2 regions of the Peribacillus sp. ACCC06369 genome follow, and region 1 is predicted to be linked to the other one. Evidence: riboswitches for the same ligand, from Rfam matches in the RefSeq annotation. Region 1 holds a riboswitch; the other holds the start of a gene.

Evidence for each region. Region 1 has a riboswitch for cobalamin ahead of metE (5-methyltetrahydropteroyltriglutamate--homocysteine S-methyltransferase). Riboswitches for the same ligand answer to the same signal wherever they lie in the genome.
Region 2: it holds a riboswitch for cobalamin, as region 1 does, so the genes downstream of both, QUF78_RS06095 (ribonucleoside-diphosphate reductase subunit alpha) here and metE (5-methyltetrahydropteroyltriglutamate--homocysteine S-methyltransferase) in region 1, are expected to answer to the same signal.

What each region holds. Positions count from the first base shown of each region.
Region 1 covers NZ_JAUCEN010000002.1:794,412-800,292, reverse strand. Annotated here, with positions in the region: gene QUF78_RS04655 (aminopeptidase) at 1-239, opposite strand, end outside; gene bcp (thioredoxin-dependent thiol peroxidase) at 251-721, opposite strand; gene QUF78_RS04645 (potassium channel family protein) at 784-1,203, opposite strand; cobalamin riboswitch at 1,461-1,652, shown strand; gene metE (5-methyltetrahydropteroyltriglutamate--homocysteine S-methyltransferase) at 1,807-4,113, shown strand; gene QUF78_RS04635 (acyl-CoA thioesterase) at 4,110-4,598, shown strand; gene QUF78_RS04630 (ABC transporter permease) at 4,640-5,425, opposite strand; gene QUF78_RS04625 (ABC transporter permease) at 5,430-5,881, opposite strand, start outside.
Region 2 covers NZ_JAUCEN010000002.1:1,077,942-1,083,822, forward strand. Annotated here, with positions in the region: gene QUF78_RS06090 (ribonucleotide-diphosphate reductase subunit beta) at 1-1,019, opposite strand, end outside; gene QUF78_RS06095 (ribonucleoside-diphosphate reductase subunit alpha) at 1,065-3,362, opposite strand; cobalamin riboswitch at 3,503-3,682, opposite strand; gene QUF78_RS06100 (manganese-dependent inorganic pyrophosphatase) at 3,976-4,905, shown strand; gene QUF78_RS06105 (hypothetical protein) at 5,005-5,151, opposite strand; gene QUF78_RS06110 (SulP family inorganic anion transporter) at 5,237-5,881, opposite strand, start outside.

The sequences.
Region 1 (5,881 bases):
CATTGCGACGATGTATCAAGTTGTTCCTTCACATTCCCTTGTAACAGATGTCGGCTAATCTCATCGTCTTCGAGTTCTATATATGGATAAGCACCCACCCTGTATATTTCATCAATCAGCTCTTTCAACAATGGTTTCGTGTTGATATGGCCCCGGATGAGGATTCTCTCTTTTGGCTGTAATTGTATCGAATGATGAATCAGCCTGGCCGCAAGCTTCGTTATTCGTTCATCCTTCATCTGCCTGTCCCTTATTTTTCTAGGTCTCGAAGAGTTTCAAGCGCTTCTTCGACGTGGCCTTTGACTTTTACTTTACGCCATTCCTTGACTATTTTACCTGCCTTATCAATCAGGAAAGTTGAACGTTCAATGCCCATATATTCCTTGCCGAAATTCTTTTTCAATTGCCACACATCAAATGATTCAGCCGCTTCATGGTTTTCGTCAGCTAGCAGCAGAAAAGGCAATCCATGTTTTTCGATGAATTTTTCATGACGTGCCGCCGGATCTGGGCTTATACCAATAATGACAGCGTTCAATTCCTCGAATTGTTCATTGTGGTCCCGGAAATCACAGGCCTCCGTCGTGCATCCTGGCGTCATGTCTTTTGGATAAAAATATAAAACGATGTATTTCCCTTTAAAATCCGATAGGGAAACCATTTCACCATTGTTTGCAGGGAGTTGAAAATCAGGTGCTTTTTCTCCAATTTTAACAGTCATATTGAATCCTCCATTTCCTTCATTATGGTAAGAGTACCCAATAATCGAAAGAAACACAACTTTCATTTATCCTTCCTATCTTTATGCTCCAGATCGATCACCGTCCGAATCACGAACGCTGCCGGGAGTGTGTACCCGATGAAAGCCTGAATGGTAGCTATCATCCTGCCCATTCCAATTGGGGCTATATCTCCATACCCTACAGAAAACATGGTCATCGCGCTAAAATAAAAAGAAGTCTTCAACTGTTCATAGAATGTGCCATCCAATCGATTGCCCATATCAAGAATCACCGAATGATTCTGAAGCTCGTATAATAAATAAATCAGTGCAAATCCAACTAATATCGTCGCATATAAATTGCCAAGCCACAGCATATCCTCCAGAGAAAACTTCTTTCCTCCCGACTCAACAAGAAATAACGTCCGAATGCTCATCACCATGCAAAAAATGATTCCTGCAATCAAGATGTAGAAAGTCATCCCCTACGCCCCATTTCAAAACGCCACTTCCTTTATACATACTCCCTGTCCTAACAATATATTCTTTTTTAGGAACAGACTTCAGCCTTATCACTCACACACCCTAAAGGCATTTGTCAAAATGTCGGGAACGTTTCCCGATTTTTTTCATGTTGACCCTTTTGGTCGGATATGTTAAGATTATCTAAATTTTTATAATAGTTTTTATTTTATAAATATTTGGTACCTGCAATCAGTTTATCAGCAGGTTTAGTGAAATTTCATATGTGGAAATAGGTTCCTAATTTTCATTAGGATTAAAAGGGAAGCCCGGTTTGATTCCGGCACGGTCCCGCCACTGTAATGGGAATGTTAGCGCCATCCAATATGCCACTGATCTACGGATCGGGAAGGCTCGCTGCTAATGATATTCCCTAAGTCAGGAGACCTGCCTATTTCGACAACACTGTTTTAACCTACGGGAGATAGGGAGGTGTTAGGGACCTTATAATTATAAGGGGCATTCTGCATGTCTCTTTATTTTAAGCATTTCTAACTTTCTCTTATTGACAGTTAGGGGTGCTTTTTTTATTGTTTTTAAACAAATCAAAGGAAAGTAGGAGGATGAGAATTTTGAAAAGCAGTAATTTGGGGTACCCGCGAATCGGGGAAGATCGTGAATGGAAACGTACATTGGAAGCATATTGGTCTGGGAAAATCGATGAACCAAAATTTACGGCACAACTAAAAGCCATCCGTTTAGGCAACTTACAAAAACAAAAAGATCAAGGCATTGATATCATTCCTGTCAACGACTTCACTTTCTATGATCAAATGCTCGATATGTCCGTCATGTTCGGTCTTGTTCCTGAACGTTACTCTGCCTATGAAGGCGGAAGCGTTCCCCTTTCCGTTTATTATTCAATGGCTCGCGGGAACAATGATGAGGTCGCTTCCGAAATGACGAAATGGTTCAATACGAACTATCACTATATCGTCCCTGAATTAAAACTGCCACAGCTGACTTTAACAGAAAATAAACCACTTGTAGCATATCGGGAAGCCAAGGAAAAGCTAGGGATTGAAACGAAGCCCGTGTTAATCGGACCTTATACTTTCATCTCCCTTTCCAAAGGCTTCAAAAAACAAGATATCCCTGGCATAATCCTGCGCCTGCTTCCTCTATATACGCAAATCCTGCAGGAGTTGGAGCAAGAAGGCGTGAAGTGGATTCAAATGGACGAGCCTTCTCTTGTTTCATCCATTTCCAAAGATGATATGCAAACTGTTACTTACCTTTATGAAAAACTGAATGAAGCAGCACCAAACCTAAACATCATGCTGCAAACATACTTTGATGCCGTGGAACACTACCAAGAAGTCATCGAATTACCAGTTCAGGGAATCAGTCTTGATTTTGTACATGATAAAGGAAGGAATCTAAGTAATCTTGAAGCATCCGGCTTCCCGAAGGACAAAGTGCTTGGTGCAGGTGTGATTGATGGAAAAAACATTTGGCTTTCTGATTTATCGAAAAAGATTCAATTGATCGACACTCTAAAGAAAAAAGTAGCCGAAGACCGAATCTGGCTTCAACCCTCTTGTTCCCTGCTTCATGTTCCAGTGACCGTTCGTAATGAAACCGCCGTTTCAAAAGAAGTGAAAGAAACCCTTGCTTTCGCCGATGAGAAACTTGAAGAAATAACACTCTTGGTCAAAGGGAATAATCAGGGCTTTGAAGCAATCGCCGATAAGGTCGATGCTAATAAATTAACGGTTCAGACGTTAGCTAGTTCAAATGCACGGAATCATAAGAGTGTACAATCCAGTGTCGAAAAGGCTAAATCAGAGCATGTTGGACGTCAGCTGCCATTTAAAGAACGTTACCAAAAACAACAGGAATTTTTCAAATTGCCTTTTCTACCTTCAACAACGATCGGTAGTTTTCCCCAGACATTTGAAGTTAAGCAAGCACGCGGGAAATTCAAAAAAGGAGAATGGAGCGCTGCGCAATATGAAACATTCATTAACGAAGAAATCGGCAGGTGGATCGACATTCAAGAAGAAATCGGCTTGGACGTTCTCGTACACGGGGAATTCGAACGGACGGATATGGTTGAATACTTCGGTCATAAGTTAGGCGGATTTGTCTTTCTAGAAAAGGGCTGGGTACAATCCTATGGGTCTCGCTGCGTAAAACCACCAGTCATTTATGGCGACATCCATTTCATCGAACCGATGACAGTCAGGGAAAGTGTATACGCACAATCACTTACGAAGAAGACCGTAAAGGGAATGCTTACAGGTCCTGTCACGATTTTGAACTGGTCATTTGTCCGTGATGATATTTCCAGGGAGAATGTATGCTACCAGCTGGCACTTGCTTTGGAAAAAGAAGTCATTGCATTGGAATCGGCAGGAATCAAAATGATCCAAGTTGATGAACCTGCACTTAGGGAAGGTCTACCATTGAAAAAAAGCGATCGCGATGAGTATTTGAACTGGGCTGTGAATTCGTTCTTGATATCCACATCAAGCGTGGAGGATACAACGCAAATTCACACGCATATGTGCTATTGCGACTTCAACAGTTTCATGGATGTCATTTCTTCCTTGGATGCCGATGTAATTTCCATCGAAACATCCCGTAGCCATGGAGAGCTTGCTTCCGCATTCGAGGAAAAAACTTATGAAAAAGGTATTGGCCTGGGTGTGTATGATATTCACAGTCCCCGAGTTCCAGCAGTGGAAGAAATGGTCGATATGATTGAACGGGGCATCAAGATATTAGATAAAGACCAGTTTTGGATCAATCCCGACTGCGGCCTGAAAACAAGGGGTATCCCGGAAACCGTCGCTTCCCTGAAAAACATGGTCGAAGCAGCAATAATCGTCCGTGAAAATCTGTTAGCCCAAACAACAGGCAAATGATTGAAAAGGAAAGCGGCTTATCAAATGCCCATCCAACACAGCAGTCACGGACTTTCCTAACCGACCTTGTTTTTCCACCGGATACGAACCATCATAATACCATCTTTGGCGGGAAAGTAATGGCTTATGTTGATAAAATAGCCTGTATTTCAGCTATGCGCCATTGCCGAAAACCCGTTGTGACTGCTTCAAGCGACTCTTTTGATTTTTTGGCCCCCATCAAGACAGGGGACGCAATTAACCTTGAAGCTTATGTCACTTGTGCCCATCGCACATCAATGGAGGTATTCGTGAAAGTGGAGCGTGAGAACTTATTAACAGGTGAAAAGCAGCTTACGGCACGCGCTTTTTTAACGATGCTGGCCATTGACGAAAACGGTAAGCCGACAATCGTACCTCAGGTCATTCCGGAAACGGAAGATGAAAAGCAGCAATATGTTCAAGCACAAGCAAGATATATTGAAAGAAAGAATAAACGCAAATAAACAAAAACCCCTTCAACATGAATGCTGTTGAAGGGGTTTTTTTAGTTTCCTGCCCCACGGTACCTCTTCACTCCTTGATTCCATATGAAAACGGATATCATGAAAAAGGCAACCCCGATTACAGGTGTGGCAAATGCATACGCATACCACTCTTCTTTTCTAAGGAAATAAGATGCCGGATAAACACCAACAAACGCGAATGGCAGCACCCATGTAAGGATAAAACGAATGACCTTATTATAAATATCAACAGGATAGCGACCGTAGTTCCCGATATTGTACATCATTGGCATGATGGATGTTTTCGCATCCGACCAGAACCCAATGCTTGCTATCGCTACGAATATGGCTGCATAAGCAAGGGCCCCTCCTATTGCAAAAATGATGAAAAGAATCGGGTCATACCACGCAAGCTCCAGATCCAATGAAGCCCCCGAATAGAATATAATGATCAAACCGGTCACAACGCCAAATAACGATTCTAGCTCGATTCTTTCTAAGATGACTTGAAAGAGGCTATGTATCGGTCTTGTTAATATCCGATCCATCTCACCTTTGACGATATAGCGATCATTAAAATCCCAGATGTTGAAAAAGGCTGAAAAAAGGGCGAATGGGATAAGGAAGAATCCATAAATGAATATGATTTCTTCACGGCTCCACCCGCTTAAAAATTGGGTATGTCCAAAAACGACTAAGATAAATACCAGATTCACGACCTGATTCAGCAGGTCAGATAGGATTTCCATGAAGAAATCGGCTCTATACTGCAATCTTGTTTTCATATACTGACTCACATATTGAAAAAACATCGATACATAAAACATCCCGTCAACCTCCTTGAATAATCAGCTGTTTTTTTGCGACTATCCATAAAAGCTGAATCGGTATTATAAGAATGATGCACCAAATTAACTGCTGTAAAAGCGCCATGCCAATTTCGCCTGAACTGTACCCGTTCGTAAAAATCATGCTTGGTACATAGCTGATCCCTTGAAAGGGCAAATATTTCATCACTTCCTGCGCCCATATCGGATAGAAACTGATGGGCAGCAGCAGACCGGAAAATAAATCAATGATAACCCTTTTAGCCCGGATCAATCCGGCATTATTATATAAGAAAAAGGTAGTGATTCCTGTCAATAAGTTAATTTGTGTATTGATGATGAAGCTGAACAGCAAGGAAATGCCGAATATCCCCCACGTAGCCGGCTCGTGTGGCAATTCAATAGGAAAAATGAAAGCTACCAGCAGCATTCCCGGAATCGAGAAGAAGAAGAAAC
Region 2 (5,881 bases), 280 kb from region 1:
TGACTGTATGTCCTAGACTTCTGTTCGAAGAAATCGGTTTTGGTAAGGCCGATGGATTCATCATCGAACGTTTTGATCCATGGCATCGGGTTCTCGCTATATTCTTTATACAAGTTTTCAAGGCCTAGCATGCGTAACCGTTTGTTGGCTATATATTCGATGTATTCATTGAATTCTTCCAAATCGAGATCGGCTTTGGTTTGGATATCTTCAAGCATATATTCAGACCATTCCTTTTCGAGTTCGACGGCTTTTTCAATCGTTGTATAAATGAACTTCGTGTTTTCTTCATTATTTAACTCAGGATATTCATACATCAAGATTTGAACGAGCATTCCAATGAAATCGAAATGGACCATTTCATCGCGATGAATATAGGATATCATCGTAGCCGAACCGGTCATAAGGTTCTGGCGTCCTAAATTATAATAGAAAGCGAAAGCCAAATAGAAATAGATCCCTTCGAGGTTCGTTGAATGGATCAGTGCCTCGAATAAATGCTGGGGGCTTGGATCGTCCACGAACGTTTGATAGGCATCCACGATCGGTTGATTACGCTTTATTACTTCAGGATGTTCTTTAATGCGGTCGAAAAGCTGTTTTTGCTTGCCTACTGGGATCAGGGAAGCAAGGATATAGGAATAAGATTCATTATGGATGGATTCCTGCTGGGCCATATTGGCCAGGATAGCTTTTGCCGCCGGATCTTTGATGTACCGAAGGATTTCTACTAAAGTGGGCGTTTGTAGACTGTCCATTCCAGCAATCATCGTAAGGATATCAAGAAAAGCGTCCTGGATATCTTCGTCCAATTCGCCCCACTGCTTTTTATCCTGAATCATGTTCACGCTCGATGGTTTCCAAAAGTTATTGATGAGCTGAGTATAGGTATCATAGAATTTTTCGTACTGAATATCGTTCCAAAGGAGAAAGCCTGAAGCTTCTCCTTTGAAAACACCTGTCGCTTTAGTTGGATGCGTTGGTTCCAGCATCCGGATCTTTTTGATATGATTTGTCATTCGTGAAAACTCCTTTAAGAGTAGATTACTGGGTTATGGTTGTCGTTAACTTGAACAGCTTTCGCAGGCATTGTCATATTCGGAAGAAGTTGAACGAACATAATATGTTGATTTCAACCCGGATTCCCAAGCGGTTAAATGTATATCCAATAGGACCTTGGCTTTGATTGTGTTGTGTACATACAGATTAAAGCTGATTGCTTGGTCAATATGGCGTTGGCGGGCAGCATTTTGCCTGATGCTTTCCAGTTGATCCAAATTAAATCGGGTCTTTTTATAATATTCATACGTATTTGGCGTCAAGCCTGGTGCGGTCACCTTGAATTTAAAGTTTTTCTTTTCCTCGTAAAATTCAATTTCATACAAAGGATCGATCCCATCCGTGGAATTACCGATCTTGGCGGTCGATGAATTGGGGGCAATGGCCATTAGATATCCATTACGGGTCCCGTGTTCCTGGACGTTTGCTTTTAAATCCATCCATTTTTGATCCGTATAGTCACGCAGTTCGAAATATTCCCCTGTATGCCAATCCGATCCTTCGAAATATGGGTACGTTCCTTTTTCCTTAGCCAATTCATTGGATGCCTTGATCGTTAAGTAAGCGATCTTTTCGTATAATGCATCGGCATATTCAACAGCCTCATCCGATTCCCAATAAATATTCTGTGTGGCAAGTAAATGATGCCATCCAAACGTTCCTAAACCAATTGCCCGGTAACGTTTGTTCGAGATGGATGCTTGCTTGACCGGAAGATTATTCACATCGATTACGTTATCCAGCATCCGGATCTGAATGGGAATCAACCTTTCCAAAACATCGCTGCTCACCGCACGGGGCAAGTTAATGGATGAAAGGTTGCAGACAACGAAATCGCCGCTTTTACGAACAACAACGACATCTCCATCTTCTGTTTCGTATTCATCGGTGATCGTCGAAGGGCTTAAGTTTTGAGCAATCTCGGTGCAAAGGTTAGAACAATAAATCATACCTTTATGTTTATTTGGATTCTTCCGGTTCACTTCATCGCGGTAGAACATATATGGTACGCCTTCTTCTAATTGAGAAATCATGATGCTTTTCATGATGTCCATCGCATTGATCTTTTCAAAGCTATAGTTTGGAAGCGAACCATTTTCTGCGGCCTCGACAGCAAGTGCATAATGATTCCTGAAGCTTCCTTCGCCTTTCTTCTCGTCGTAGAGGTCTTCAAGTGAGAATCCAAGGGTTTGCTTGACGGTATGCGGATCGAAAAGATACCATTCTTTTCTGTCACGTACAGCCTCCATGAATAAATCAGGAATGCATACACCCGTAAAAATATCATGGGCTTTTAATCTGTCATCCCCGTTTTGCGTCTTCAAATCAAGAAAGCTCATGATATCTTTATGCCAGGCATCCAAGTAAATCGCGATGGCACCTTTACGTTGCCCCAGTTGATCGACACTGACAGCTGTCTGGTTGAACAGTCGAATCCAAGGAGTCGTGCCGGAACTATTTCCAGAGAAACCACGGATATCGGAACCAAGCGAGCGGATCTTACCAACGTAAAGACCGACACCGCCGCCGAATTTTGATACTTTTGCGGCATCGTAGTTAGATAGGTAGATACCATCAATGGAATCTTCAATTGCGTCGATAAAGCAAGAGCTTAACTGTCCATGCGTTTTTCCTGCATTGGAGAGTGTAGGTGTCGCAACAGTCATATAAAGGTTGGACATTGCCCAGTAAGCTTCTTTGATAAGTTGCAGGCGGTGCTCCGTTTTTTCCAATCGCATGATTTCCATCGCGATGATCATGAAGCGCTCTTGGGGCAGTTCGTAGACCTTGTCCTTTTTTGGGCGGGCTAGGTAGCGATCGTTTAATAAGTAGATGCCTATGTAAGAAAATAATTTATCCTTTTCCGGGTCGATCACCGAACCCAATTCCTCAATTTCCGCTTTCGTATAAGAAGAGAGCAGTTCTGATTTATAGATGGGGTAACGCTGGCCTTCTGAAAGTTGGGAGAGTTCCGTGATCAGTTCATAGAATGGGCCATAACTCATGCCTTCATAACCTCGATTGGCTTGTGCATCCCTATACATCGCATTCAACAGTTCTGCTGCAGCAACGAACGTCCAATCGGGAGCATCGATATCGACACTTTCCAGAGCGAGCTGAATCAGTTTCTTTGATGCCTGTTCTTCGGTTGAGTCACTTTTGCGATCAAGCCATTTTGTAAAACGCTTCTTGAACTTTTCCATATCGAGACGGCCTTCAAATTCCTTCGATAACATCTCAAGCTGGATGGAATTCGTGTCGGTGTCATTTTCACTTATGGTAGAGTTATATGTTTGAGTCATTAATAATCCTCCTTGTAAACTTCCGCTAAAATAAAAAAAAACCGCCCAATGAATTGAGCGGATCAAACGATAGAATAAAAGAGCCATGAAAAAATAGCCATTATGCTATCGTTTCATCATCTCAATCCCCGAAGAATAAGAAACGTGAAAAATTCAAGGCAGGTCTCCTGACTCATGATCATCCTACTTTGAGTCCTTCCCGTATAGAGAGCTATACAGTGGTTTCTCATTTCGTCACATTTACAGTTGCGGGGACAGTTCCGGGTTCGCACCGGATTCCCTTTTCAGCCATCGCTGGCACCTTGGATTACAAAAAAATCTATATATAGTTATTGGTGTTGTTTATGTAATCAATATCTAGTATTTCTGCTTATATTATCGTAAGCCATATACGATGATAATTCAACTAATATATTTGAGAAAAACCAACCCTTATCTATTGACAAAGAGAAGGTAGAGGGTGAAAGAATGAAAGATTTTATTGGGGAATGGGTAATTCAAGCGCTGAATTTAGGGGATTTTGTGTTAAAATAAAGTGTATAGTAAAGGTGGCTCTCCTTTATTGCGATAAGGGGATTCGCGGAAAAATATTTATGAAAAAGGAGATAAAATCTTGGAAAAAGTATTAGTTTTTGGACATAAAAACCCGGATACAGACACAATCTGTTCAGCAATCGCTTATGCAGATCTGAAAAAGCAGTTAGGTATCAACGCTGAACCAGTTCGTCTGGGTGAAGTGAATGGTGAAACTCAATATGCGTTGGACCACTTCAAATTCGAAGCTCCTCGTCTTGTGGAAAAAGTGGCAGGGGAAGCTGATGGCGTGATCCTGGTCGATCACAATGAACGCCAGCAAAGTGCTGAAGATATTGACCAAGTACGTGTGTTGGAAGTTATCGACCATCACCGCATCGCTAACTTTGAAACAAGCGATCCTTTATATTACCGTGCGGAACCAGTTGGCTGTACGGCAACCATTTTAAATAAAATCTATAAAGAAAACGGCGTTGAAATCCCAAAAGCGATTGCAGGTCTTATGCTGTCTGCCATCATTTCGGATTCTTTATTGTTCAAATCGCCGACCTGCACGGAGCAAGACGTTGCAGCAGCTATGGAACTGGCTGATATTGCGGGAGTCAACGCTGAAACATATGGTTTGGAAATGTTGAAGGCGGGAGCTGACTTGAGCGACAAAACGATTGCCCAGCTTATCACTCTTGATGCAAAAGAATTCTCCATGGGCATGGCTAAAGTGGAGATAGCTCAGGTCAATGCTGTTGATCCGAACGAAGTCCTTGCTAAGCAAGCCGAACTAGAAGCAGCCATTGAATCGGTCATCGCTGTGAAGGAATTGGATTTATTCCTATTCGTAGTAACGGATATCCTGACCAATGATTCTGTTGCCTTGGCTCTTGGTAAAGCAGCCAACGCAGTGGAAAAAGCATATGACGTTTCATTAAACAATAACATCGCCGTCTTAGAGGGCGTTGTATCGCGTAAAAAACAAATCGTGCCGGTCTTAACGGGCGTATTCAGTAAATAATATAGGGAAAGGGGTGCTCATTAAAAACGTGGGCATCCTTTTTCTGTACATGCAAAAAAAGACTCAACCATCCATTTAAAGGTGTTTGAGTCTTTTTTCTTAATTCAAAGTTTCCTTTTCTTTTTCATAGGCGATGACAATCAGTTCTTTATTGGCTTCCTCGCCAAGTTTGCTTTCAAAGCTTTTCAGTTCATTCAATAAATCTGGTGACAGATTTGCTGCCGTATAATCCTGCTCGGATGTCATGCTTTTCGCTCCTTTCAAAAGGAAATATTTCATGTTATCTATTTTGTCGGTTTGAAAAGTTTCTATTCAGCAGAGTTTTACTTCTTCAAGAAATTTTACTTTCGGATGTAGCGAGTTTTTCCAGCAATAACGAACTTTCCTCATCGAGGCCTTGCACCTGGACAGGTGTACCTCGTAGCTGATATTTTAGGACAACCGTATCAACAGCACCGACTGCAGAAGCATCCCATATTTTAGAGAGGGAAAAGTCGATGATGATTGCATCGGCTTTTTCCTTGAAATCAAACTTCGAAACAAAGTCCTGGACCGAAGCGAAAAATATTTGTCCGCTAATACGATAAGTGATTTTCTTAGCATGGATGTCTTCCGTTTTCTCAACAGCCACTTTAGAAATTTTAGCTGAGAAGAAAATCATGCTCAAGAGCACTCCAGCCAATACCCCTTTTGATAAGTCATGCGTATATAGGACAATGAGGACCGTCACGATCATCACGGCTGCATCCGTCCTTGGAGCCTTATTGAGCCTCTTTAGGGAAGACCAGTCAAATGTCCCGATTGAAACCATGATCATGACTGCTGCAAGTGCAGCCATCGGTATTTTAATAAGGACGTCATTCAGTACCACGATTAATACCATAAGGAATGCGCCAGCTACAAAAGTGGAGAGTCGGCCCCTTCCTCCTGATTTAATATTGATACCGGATTGACCGATCATTGCACATCCTGCCAT